2 regions of the Streptomyces sp. 135 genome follow, and region 2 is predicted to be linked to the other one. Evidence: riboswitches for the same ligand, from Rfam matches in the RefSeq annotation. Region 2 holds a riboswitch; the other holds the start of a gene.
What was found. Region 2 has a riboswitch for cyclic di-AMP ahead of KKZ08_RS02420 (C40 family peptidase). Riboswitches for the same ligand answer to the same signal wherever they lie in the genome.

Region 1 (5,813 bases), 3.0 Mb from region 2:
CGTGGAGCCGCCGCCGATGTCCACGACCAGATAGGGCTTGGCCAGGTCGTCGCGGCCCGCCAGCTCCTTGGTCGCGCCGGTGAAGGAGAACTCCGCCTCCTGCGCGCCGGTGATGACCTCCGGCTCGACGCCCAGGATGTCCAGGATGCCCTGGACGAACACGTCGCGGTTCTCCGCGTCACGGGAGGCGGAGGTGGCCACGAAGCGGACGCGCTCGGCGCCGTGCGTCTTGATGGCCTCGGCGTACTCGCGGCAGGCCGCGAAGGTGCGCTCAAGGGCCTCGGGGGCGAGGCGGCCGGTCCGGTCCACGCCCTGGCCGAGGCGGACGATCCTCATCCGCCGGTCCAGGTCGACGAGCGCGCCCGTGGCCGGGTCGGCGTCCGCCACCAGGAGGCGGATCGAGTTCGTGCCGCAGTCGATGGCGGCGACGCGGGTCACCCGTCCCCCTCGGGCGCGCACGGCGTGACGCAGGGCCCCTTGGCCCACCACTCGGGCAGCATCGCGATGGCCTCGTCGCCGAGCGGGTTCACGCCGGGCCCGGCGGCCAGGGAGTGGCCGACCAGGACGTGCAGGCACTTCACGCGGTCCGGCATGCCGCCCGCGCTCGGGAAGCCCTCCAGGACCTCGATGGCGTCGCGGCGCGCGATGTAGTCCTCGTGGGCCGCGCGGTAGGCGGCGGCCAGCTCGGGGTCGGTCGTGAGCCGCTCCGACATCTCCTTCATGACGCCGTTGGCCTCAAGGGTGCCGATCGCGGACGCGGCCCTCGGGCACGTCAGGTAGTACGTGGTCGGGAACGGCGTCCCGTCCGGGAGGCGCGGCGCCGTCTCGACGACGTCCGGCTGACCGCAGGGGCAGCGGTGCGCGATGGCCCGCAGGCCGCGCGGCGGGCGGCCGAGCTGCTGTTTGAAGGCCTCGACGTCGGCGTCGGTCGGCTCGGTGCGCTCAGTGGTCGGCGGGGGCGTGTCCATGCCTGTCTTTCCATCAGTGGGTCAGTCGTCGGAACGGTCGGTCTCACGGGGCCCTGTCGGCCCTGTCAGCCTTATCGGCCATCTCGGCCTTGTCAGCTTTGTCGACGCGTTCCCAGACGTTCGAGTACCAGGGGCGTGCGACCGCCCCCTGGTCCGCGCGCCGGCTCCTGGCCGCGGCGGGGTCGATCACCGTGAACCCGGTCTCGCCCGGCAGCACATAGTGCAGGCGGTCGCGGATCTGCTGCTGCGCGTACGCGTCGTCCTGCCAGCGGGCCTTCTCGTCGCGCAGCTTCTCGACGTCGGCCCGGTGCTCGGCCTGCTGCCGGCGCAGGTCGTCGATCTCGGCGCGCTGCGAGACGTACTGCCTTATCGGGTACGCGAGGGCGACGACCAGGGAGCAGAGCACGAGCGCGAGGAGCGCCGCGCGGCCGGTGAGCCGGGAGCGGCGCGCCTGGCGCTTGGTCTGGGAGCGGTAGACCCGCTCCGCGGTCTGCTCGCCGAGCAGCCGCAGGCGGGTAGCGGTGGAGAACCGGTCCTTGGTCCCGGCCTTGGCCATGGTTCCGTCTCCCCAGAGCTTGCGCCTGCACGTACGTACGTCCCCGCACACGGTACGGGACCGGCTGCGGGGACGTACGCAACTACGTGGCTACGTGAGCTTCGGACAAAGCTCAGCCCTTGTTGTGCCTACTGGTTCGCAGAGCGCTGTGCCTACTGGTTCGCAGAGCGCTGTGCCTACTGGTTCGCAGAGCGAAACCGCGGGAACGCGCTGCGGCCGGCGTAGACCGCGGCGTCGTCGAGGATCTCCTCGATGCGCAGGAGCTGGTTGTACTTGGCGACGCGCTCGGAGCGGGCCGGGGCGCCGGTCTTGATCTGGCCGCAGTTGGTGGCGACGGCGAGGTCGGCGATGGTGACGTCCTCGGTCTCGCCGGAGCGGTGCGACATCATGCACTTGAAGCCGTTGCGCTGGGCCATCTCGACGGCGTCCAGGGTCTCGGTCAGCGAGCCGATCTGGTTGACCTTGACGAGCAGGGCGTTGGCGGAGTTCTCCTCGATGCCGCGGGCCAGGCGCTCGGGGTTGGTGACGAACAGGTCGTCGCCCACCAGCTGCACCTTGTCGCCGAGCTTCTCGGTGATGGCGTTCCAGCCGGCCCAGTCGTCCTCGAACAGCGGGTCCTCGATGGAGACGAGGGGGTACGAGGCGACGAGCTCCTCGTAGTACTCGGTCATCTCGGCGGCCGTGCGGGACTTGCCCTCGAACTGGTACGTGCCGTCCTTGTAGAACTCGGACGCGGCGACGTCGAGGGCGAGCGCGATCTGCTCGCCGGGGACGTAGCCGGCCTCCTTGATGGCCTCCAGGATGAGGTCGAGGGCGGCGCGGTTGGAGTCGAGGTTCGGGGCGAAGCCGCCCTCGTCGCCGAGGCCGGTGGCCAGGCCCTTGCTCTTCAGGACCTTCTTCAGCGTGTGGTAGACCTCGGTGCCCCAGCGCAGCGCCTCGGAGAACGACTCGGCGCCGATCGGCGCGATCATGAACTCCTGGATGTCGACGTTGGAGTCCGCGTGCGACCCGCCGTTGAGGATGTTCATCATCGGCACGGGCAGCAGGTGCGCGTTCGGGCCGCCGAGGTAGCGGAACAGCGGCAGGTCGCTGGCCTCGGAGGCGGCGTGCGCGACGGCGAGCGAGACGCCGAGGATGGCGTTGGCGCCGAGGGAGCCCTTGTTGTCGGTGGCGTCCAGGTCGAACATCGCCTGGTCGATCAGGCGCTGCTCGGTGGCGTCGTAGCCGACGAGCTCCGGGCCGATCTGCTCGATGACGGCGAGGACGGCCTTCTCGACACCCTTGCCCTGGTAACGGTTGGGGTCACCGTCACGGAGTTCGATGGCCTCGAAGGCACCGGTGGAGGCACCGGACGGGACGGCGGCACGACCGGTGCTGCCGTCGTCGAGGCCGACCTCGACCTCGACCGTGGGGTTGCCTCGGGAGTCCAGGATTTCCCGGGCTACGACGACGTCGATGGACGGCACGAGCATCTCCTTCTGGGATGTGACGCGTTTACGCGGGCCGATTCGGCCCGCGTCTCCTGAGCCTAACCGGCTCCGGGCCCCAGGCCAGCCGACCGCCCGTCCCGTGGGACGGGGGAAGGCTCAAATGGCCGGGAAACGGGATGGAAGCCCGCGTTTCTACTGGCCGGTAGCTCGCTAGGAGCGAACAGCGGACATGGCCCCGCCCCGGTGCGTACGGGGATACGCGCACCGGGGCGGGGAGCCCGTGGGGACGGGGCGGGACGGCCGTGCGTCCGCCGAGGCACGGCCGTGACCGGATCCGTCAGCTGAGGTGCAGCTGCTGGCCGGGGTAGATGAAGTCGGCGTTGTCGATGATGTCGCCGTTGAGCTTGTAGACCTTCTGCCAGCCGCCCTTGACGTCGTGCGCCTCGGCGATCTTGGACAGCGTGTCGCCGGTCTTGACCTTGTACTCGCCGTCGCCCTTCTCGACCTTCTTGCCGGTCGGGGTCTCGACGGTCTTCTTGGACTCGGTCTGCGGCGCGGGCTGCGGCTTCGGGGCCTGCTGCGTCTTGTGCTGCGGAGCGGCCTGCTGCTGCGGGGCGGCCTGCTGCTGCGTCTTCTGCGGCTGCGGCTTGGCCTGCTGCTGCGGGGCCTGCTGCTGGCCGCCGCCGTTGTACGCGGCGCCCGAGAGACCGACGCCGCAGTGCGGCCAGGCGCCCTTGCCCTGGCCGGCGAGGACCTTCTCGGCGATCTCGATCTGCTGGGCCTTGGAGGCCTTGTCGGCGGTCGGGGCGTACTTCGTACCGCCGTACGCGGCCCAGGTGGAGGGCGAGAACTGGAGGCCGCCCTGGTAGCCGTTGCCGGTGTTGATCGACCAGTTGCCGCCGGACTCGCACTGGGCGACGGCGTCCCACTCCTGGCCGGTGGCGGCGGAGGCCGAACCGGCGGCCATCAGCGGGGCGGCCACGGCGGCACCGGTGACACCGGCGAGCGTGACGACACGGGTGGCCTTGGACGGACGGCGGTGCTTGCCCTTGCTGGAAAACAGCATGAGTTGATCCCCTCACCGACGCCTGCGAGGTGAGCTGTCGGGTTCGGGCCAGTGAAGTTGCCCGGCCGCACCACGTGAGTGCGACTTCACCCCTAGCCGGTCCCGTACGTCCCGCTCCTCCTCGGAGCTCGACGTGCGGACCCGGCGGCTTACCTTGGGTCCCCCGCTCCTGCCTACGGCGCTCGAAGCGACGACTGTTCCCGTCCGGCCGTTGGCAGGATTCGGCGTACCGACCGGCGGGGCCCACCAGTGGCGGGCGTTGACGACGGTAGTCACGCGATCCACGGAATTTCAAAGGCGATCAGGGCTTCTGAGACCCATCTCTCACTTACGCCAATACCGACATTCGGCGCGAAGCACCCCGTGGACGGTTCGTCAACTACCCCTACTTTTCGCCCAAATCGAGGCTCTGACCGGGGAGAATGAGGTCCGGGTCGGCCCCGACGGTCTTCTTGTTCTCGGTGTACAGCTCGTGCCAGCCGCCCTTGACGTCCAAGTCGTCCGCGATGGCCGACAGGTTGTCACCGGAACGCACCGTGTACGTCCCGTCGGCGACCTTCTCGGTGCGCTCGCCGCCGCGCGAGGCGTGCCGGCCCGGACGGTCGCCGCCGCTGCCGGAGGCGGGACTCTCGTCCGCGTGGTCGCCCCGGTGACGGCCGGAGGTGGAGTCGTCGGAGGGGGCGGCCGGGTCCTTCGACCCGGGGGTGCCGGCCGAAGGGGCTTCGTCGCGCCCGGACTTGCCGTCCGTCGGGCGCTTGTCGCCCTTGTCGCCGTTGCCGCTGTTGCCCTGCTTGTCGCCCTTTTCGTGATTCTTGTCTCGGGAGGCGTCGCCCGAACCGGGCGTGTCGCCGTCGTCGTCGGCGGAGCCGGGGCCTTCTGACGCGTCGTCGGAGGCCTTGTCCGACGACTTGTCGGCGGCCTTGCCCTTGGAGTCCTTGGAGTCCCCCGAGCCCTCGGAGTCCTGGGAGCCCTTCGACTTCTCCGACCCCGTCGAACCGGTCGAACCGTTCGAGTCGCTCGAGTCGTCCCTGTCCGACGAGTCGGCGGGCTCCGGGGGGATCGGATCGCCCGGGTCCACGTCGGCCGCCGCGCCGCCGTCGGTGAGTCCGGCGATCGGGGCGCAGCTCGGCCAGGCCTCGGGGCCCTGCCCGTCGAGGATCCTCTCGGCCACGGCGATCTGCTGGGACTTGGAGGCCTGGTCGGCGCTCGGCGCGTAGTCGAGGCCGCCGTGCTTCTCCCACATGTCCTCGGAGAGCTGGAGCCCTCCGTAGTAGCCGTTCCCGGGGTTGGCGCTCCACGCGCCGCCGCTCTCGCACTCGGCGAGCTTGTCCCACGTCACCGTCTCGGCGGCGCTCGCGCTGGTGGCTCCGAGCAGCGGGATGGCGATGGCGGATCCGGTGACTCCTGCCGCGACGATGAGGGCCGGGGCCTGGCGGGGGCGTCGGTGACGACCATTGCCGGAGAGCATGCGGTTGCCTTTCAGGAGACTGTTACGGCGACTTGGGCACCGGGTGCCCGAGTCGACGTGAACGTAGCCGCACTCGAACGCTTGTCACAAGTCGATGCAGCGGAGATCACGTCAACATCACAGTTGTGATGGGCCGTCAGAAACCGGTCGTTCCGGTGCCTCTTTCTGTGCGTCTGTGAACTTCACCGGCAGCGTGCGCAGCCCCCGCATGATCAGCCCGCCACGCCACCGCAAATCGGCCGGGTCGGCCGCGAGTTGCAGGTCGGGCAGGCGCCTGAGCAGCGTCGCGAGCGCGGTCTGGCCCTCCAGGCGGGCGAGCGGGGCG
Region 2 (5,813 bases):
GCAGGCCGGGCTGCGCGCCGACGCCGGCCTCGTCCGCACCCTGCGCCCGCGCGCCGCCGACGCGGGCGGCCTCCTCGACCTGGCGAGCAACGACTACCTGGGGCTGACCCGGCACCCGGAGGTCACCGAGGGTGCCGCCGCGGCGGCCCGGCGGTGGGGCGGCGGCGCCACCGGCTCCCGGCTCGTCACCGGCTCCACGGAACTCCACGCCGAACTGGAGCGGGAGCTCGCCGATTTCTGCGGCTTCGAGGCGGCGCTCGTGTTCTCCTCCGGCTACGCGGCGAACCTCGCGGCGGTCACCGCGCTCGCCCCGCACGGCTCGCTGATCGTCTCCGACGCGGGCAACCACGCGTCGCTGATCGACGGCTGCCGGCTCGCGCGCGCCGTGACCCAGGTGGTGCCGCACAGCGACCCCGAGGCGGTGCGCAAGACGCTGGAGGCCCACGACGGCCCCGCCGTCATGGTGTCCGACTCGGTGTTCTCGGTGGACGGTGACGCCGCGCCGCTCGCCGAACTGGCGGACGTGTGCCGGGAGTTCGGTGCGGGGCTGATCGTCGACGACGCGCACGGCCTCGGCGTCCTCGGTGACGGCGGCCGGGGCGCACCACACGCCGCGGGCCTCGCGGGGGCCGCCGACACGGTGGTCACGCTCACCCTCTCGAAGTCCTTCGGCAGCCAGGGCGGCGCCGTGCTCGGACCCGCCAAGGTCATCGACCACCTGGTGAACGCGGCGCGTACCTTCATCTTCGACACGGGGCTCGCGCCCGCCGCGGCGGGCGCCGCGCTAGCGGCCCTGCGGCTGCTGCGCCGCGAGCCCGAACGGGCCGCCAGGGCCCGCCAGGTCGCCGCGGAACTGCACCGGCGCCTCACGGCCGAGGGCCTGTCGGCGGTACGTCCCGACGCCGCCGTCGTCTCCGTGCGCGCCCCGGCACCGGAATCGGCCGTGCGCTGGGCCGCGGAGTGCCGGGCCGCGGGTCTGGCGGTCGGCTGCTTCCGGCCGCCGTCGGTACCGGACGGCATTTCGAGGCTGCGGCTGACCGCCCGCGCGGATCTCACCGACGAACAGATCGCCGATGCCGTACGAGTGATCAGCCGCACCGCACCCCGATGAGACGGGCCGGCCCCGGGCGGGGGCAGGCCCGCGGTCAGCGGAGGCTGTCGACGAACGTCTCCCAGGGGCCGGGGGAGAAGAGCAGGGCGGGCCCCGCGGTGTTCTTCGAGTCGCGCACGGCCAGCAGGCGGGCCGCGGCGCGGGACTGGAGCAGGTCGTGCGTGGTCGTGTCGAGCGTGGCCGTCTCGACACAGTTGTTCATTCCGTTGCTGCGGCTGCTGCGCTGCCACCGCGCACCCTGAAGGGTGGTGCTGGAAGGTACGTACCGAGGCAGTGCGGTCATGGTGCCTCCTTACGCGCCGTCGCTTAGCCCGGCGATGAAATCCTCTGAGTCCTCGGGTGAAAGCGCCTGTTCCTGAAGGGAGTTGAAGGCCTCCACGTATGCCTGGAGGTCTTCTTTCCGTTCGAGATAGAGGCTACTCGTCAAGTGGTCGAGAACAACCACATCCAGATCAGCAATGTTCGGAAATGAGAAAATAACGAAAGGCCCGATGAGGCCCACATGCTCTCCGGAGGAGAACGGCAGCACCTGAAGTCGCACCTGTGGCAACTGCGCCACCTCCTGTAACCGTGCGAGCTGATGTGCGAAGACCCGCGGTCCGCCCACCGAACGGCGCAAAACCGCCTCGTCCAGGACCACGCTCAGCCGCACCGGAGGCTCCGCGCGCAGCACGTCCTGACGGGCCAGACGCACCTCCACCAGCGCGTCCACCTGCTCGTCGGGCAGCCCGCCGAGCGCGGCCCGTGTGACGGCGCGCGCGTAGTCGGGGGTCTGGAGCAGCCCCGGGACCACCGAGGTCTCCAGGGTGCGTACCCAACTCGCCTGCGCCTCCAGGCTGATGAAGTCGCGATAGGCGGCGGGCAGCAGGTCGCGGTACGCCTTCCACCAGTGGTGACGCCCCGAGGCGCCGGTGTCGTCGGCGCCCGCCAGGGCCACGAGCAACTCGCTGAGGTGGGCGTCCTTCACCTCGTACGCGTCGAGCAGGAGGCGCACGTCCGTGGCCTTCACACCGCTGCGGCCCGTCTCGATCCGGCTCACCTTCGACTGGTGCCAGCCGACCTTCGCGGCGGCCTGGCTGCTGGTGAGTCCCGCGAGGCCGCGCAGCGCGCGCAGTTCGGCGCCGAGCCGGCGGCGGCGCACCGCGGGGCCGTACTGCATGTCCGTCTCCTTCCGGACCGAGCCGTCGGGCATCCCGGCGGCAGAGCGGGGGGACAGAGGCGACAGTAGAGGAAGTGGCGTCCCCGCGCCCAAATACGGTCGGTCCTGGCAGAGTTCACCGCTTCGAGCGACAGATATATGCACATCTCGGTGGATCGCCACCCGTGACCGGCAAAGGAATGGGAGGCTGGCGCGAAGCACCAGTCCGGGGCCGTCCTCGAGTCATCCGCTCCGAGTCGGAGACCGACCCCGGTGGGAAAGGGACAGCGTCGCCATGGCAGATCACCAGGAAGCATCCGTCACTCTGCCGAGCGATCCCGCCTCGGTCCCGGCCGCCCGCGCGTACGTGGCGAACGTACTCACGGAATGGGGCCTGCCGGGCGAGGCCGAGGTGGCGGACACGATCAGACTCATCGTCTCCGAACTCGCCACCAACGCCGTGCAGCACACCAGAGGGCAGTCGCCCACCTTCACGGTGGACGTCGAGCTCGACCGGGACGAGCAGCTGCGGATCGGTGTCACCGACAGTCACCCGCGCTATCCGAGGCGGCTGCCGGCCGCCGTCCAGCAGGACAACGGCCGCGGCATGGTCATCATCCGCTGGCTGACCGCCGAATGCGGCGGCAAGCTATCCGTCAGCCCCACGGCGGAGGGCGGCAAGACCGTATGGATCGCCCTGCCCTGGACGGCGCCGGTCCAGCAGGGGCACCGCTGACGCCGCGCACCCGCCGCGCGGCCCGGCTCCGGCCGGACGCGGCGTGCGGGTCCACGGACCCCCGCGTCCGGCCGGGCGTGAGGGACGGGTCAGCGGACCCGGCCGTACCAGACGCTCTTGGTCCAGATCTTGTCCAGGCGTACCACGGTCCCCCTCTTCGGTGCGTGCCAGATGCGGCCGTTACCCGCGTAGATCCCGACGTGGTAGACGTTCCGGCCCGAGTGGAAGAACACCAGGTCGCCCCGGGTCCGCTGGGACTTCGAGATGTGCCGCGTCTTGTTGTACTGCGCGGCGGCGGTGCGCGGCAGCTTCTTGCCCGTGCGCTTGAACGAGTACAGCGTCAGGCCCGAGCAGTCGAAGCGGTTGGGCCCAACCGCTCCGTAGCTGTAGGGAGAGCCCTTCTTGGACGCCGCGATCTTGAGCGCTTTCGTTCCGTGGGTGGCTGCCTCGGCTTCCGACGTGAGCCCGGGGGCCACGACGGTGCCGCCCACAACGGCGAGGGTGAGGGCCGAGACGGCCCCGGTCCTGCCGAGCAGCGACGGAACGTGATTCAGCGCGGTCATGCGTAACCCTTCGTCAGCCGCCTGTGAAGGATGACCTGTCGGGTTCGGGCAGGCGAAGATGCCCGGCCGCGTCATGCTCTGCGGCTTCACCCCAAGGGCGTCGTCCGGACTTCCCGGACGGGCCCGCCTTGCTTGGGTCCTCCACTCCTGCCGGTGCACCGATGTCGACCGGTCAACCGGGCGGCGGCAGGACTCGGCGTCCGCCCGGATCGCCCCGCCGCTGTGGCGGGGTCTTGTCGTCGGAAGGGATCTTGACCCGAAAACCACTCGAAAACCGAGTCGAAACGACGTTTTGTGAGGCTCCTCACGACTGACCTGTTCGGGTGGACGCTGCCGAATTCGACTCCCAATGCCCCGTCTGGCGATGGCTCGACCAGCACCGGAACGTCCCATTCCGCCTTCGCCGTACGTATCCGGTGCGACTCTCGAACGCGTGATTAAGGAGCCCCTGCTACGCCAACTGAGGTAGCCCATCTGGTCGGTCGCACAGCGGATCCAGACGTTCCGGTGAGCGGAGCCCGTGCTTCAGCGGCCGCTGGGGGGGGGGCCACCGGCTCACCGGCTTGCCGACGGCGGCACGCCCACCCGTCCGGTCCGCCGCTCGCCGTCAAGGACGCGCAGGGCCCGGGCGAGCGTGGCGGCGTGCACCTCGCTCTCGCCGCGCCGGTGCATGAGGGCCAGCGCGTCCCGCAGGGCCGTCGCCCGGCCGACCAGGGCCTGGGCGGCACGCAGTCCGCCGTAGGTGTGCTCGGCGCGAGCGGGGTTGATCCGGCCGACCAGGTCGACGACTTCGAGGTAACGGTCGATCAACTCGGCCTCGGCGCGGGTCAGCGCGGGCAGTGGCGGCAGCTCGGGTGGCAGCATCCGCGGGTCACCTCGCCCCGCGCGCGCCGAGCGAGGTCTTGCGGCTCTGGACGATCCGGTCCACGAGCCCGTACTCCACGGCGGCCGGGGCGTCGAGGATCTTGTCCCGCTCGATGTCCGCGGCGATCCGCTTCTGGCTCTGTCCCGTGTGCCGCGCGAGGAGTTCTTCGAGGAGCCGTCGGGTCCGCAGGATCTCGTCGGCCTGGATCGCCAGATCACTGGCCTGCCCCTGGATCGGCTCGGAGAAGGAGGGCTGGTGGATCAGTATCCGCGCCCCCGGCAGCGCGTGCCGCTTGCCGGGCGTGCCGGCCGCCAGCAGGACGGCGGCGGCCGAGGCGGCCTGCCCGAGGCAGACCGTCTCCACGTCACAGCTGACGAACCGCATCGTGTCGTAGATGGCGGTCATCGCGCTGAACGAGCCGCCGGGGGAGTTGATGTACAGCGAGATGTCGCGGTCGGGCGCCGCGTACTCGAGGTGCGTGAACTGTGCCATCACGTCGTTCGCCGACGTGTCGTCGACGGGGGCGCCGAGAAAGACGATCCGCTCTTCGAGAAGCCGCGAGTACGGATCCAGGGTCCGCGTCCCCGAACTGGTGCGCTCGGTGAACTCGGGCAGGACATGACGTGCTGACGGACGGCGCATGGCGGGCCTCTCTTGCTAGGGGGCGGCGGAGGGTCCGGCTCTCCAAAAAATGTACAGGACGTACGTTTCCTTTGGGGGCGCTCAGCAAGGCAGCCTTCTGTCGACGACGAAGCTGATCTCGATGGCCTGACCGGGGAGGGTCAGTTCGGTGACGCCGAGGACCGTGGCGGTGGGGCGGTGGTCGCCGAAGTACGCCAGGTTGCCCTCCGCCGTCGCCGCGGCGTTCTGCCGCAGGTTCACCACGTACAAGTTCTGTGAGACCACCTGGTTCCGGGTGGCGCCGTAGTGGTCGAGGACCTTGTCCAGGTTGGTGTAGGTCTGCTGGAGCTGGGCACTGAAATCGCCCGCGTGCACGAAGGTGCCCGTCTCGTCGAACGCGAGCTGTCCGGAGACGTGGATCAGTTCGCCGGACCTGATCGCCTGTGCGTATCCGAAGTCGCTCTCGGCCGGGATGTCGTGGTTGAAGACGTTGAGGCTGGTCACGGTGTTCGCCCTCCCGAGGTGCTCTCTTGTGGTTACTCGGGAACTGTAGGAGAGTGGCCCCTGACCTGGAAGAACGCACTTTTCGGTGACTGGGGAACCTGATGGTGACCAAACAACTGCTCCAAGGGCTGCCCGAGGACGCGGACCTCAGGCGCGCGGACTCGCTGGCCCGGGAGATCTTCTCGGACGTCGCCAACAAGTGGGCGCTCCTGATCATCGAGACGCTCGGTGACGAGACCTTGCGCTTCAGTGCGCTGCGGGACGGGGTCGAGGGC

Region 1: another riboswitch for cyclic di-AMP. It lies ahead of KKZ08_RS15775 (transglycosylase family protein); the one in region 2 lies ahead of KKZ08_RS02420 (C40 family peptidase).

What each region holds. Positions count from the first base shown of each region.
Region 1 covers NZ_CP075691.1:3,518,728-3,524,540, forward strand. Annotated here, with positions in the region: gene KKZ08_RS15755 (Ppx/GppA phosphatase family protein) at 1-438, opposite strand, end outside; gene KKZ08_RS15760 (DUF501 domain-containing protein) at 435-968, opposite strand; gene KKZ08_RS15765 (septum formation initiator family protein) at 1,012-1,524, opposite strand; gene eno (phosphopyruvate hydratase) at 1,701-2,996, opposite strand; gene KKZ08_RS15775 (transglycosylase family protein) at 3,292-4,020, opposite strand; cyclic di-AMP (ydaO/yuaA leader) riboswitch at 4,025-4,211, opposite strand; gene KKZ08_RS15780 (transglycosylase family protein) at 4,406-5,488, opposite strand; gene KKZ08_RS15785 (cytochrome P450) at 5,606-5,813, opposite strand, start outside.
Region 2 covers NZ_CP075691.1:520,005-525,817, reverse strand. Annotated here, with positions in the region: gene KKZ08_RS02440 (8-amino-7-oxononanoate synthase) at 1-1,111, shown strand, start outside; gene KKZ08_RS02435 (DUF397 domain-containing protein) at 1,146-1,394, opposite strand; gene KKZ08_RS02430 (helix-turn-helix transcriptional regulator) at 1,404-2,270, opposite strand; gene KKZ08_RS02425 (ATP-binding protein) at 2,545-2,985, shown strand; gene KKZ08_RS02420 (C40 family peptidase) at 3,075-3,548, opposite strand; cyclic di-AMP (ydaO/yuaA leader) riboswitch at 3,552-3,728, opposite strand; gene KKZ08_RS02415 (hypothetical protein) at 4,104-4,412, opposite strand; gene KKZ08_RS02410 (ATP-dependent Clp protease proteolytic subunit) at 4,420-5,055, opposite strand; gene KKZ08_RS02405 (RidA family protein) at 5,137-5,538, opposite strand; gene KKZ08_RS02400 (helix-turn-helix domain-containing protein) at 5,640-5,813, shown strand, end outside.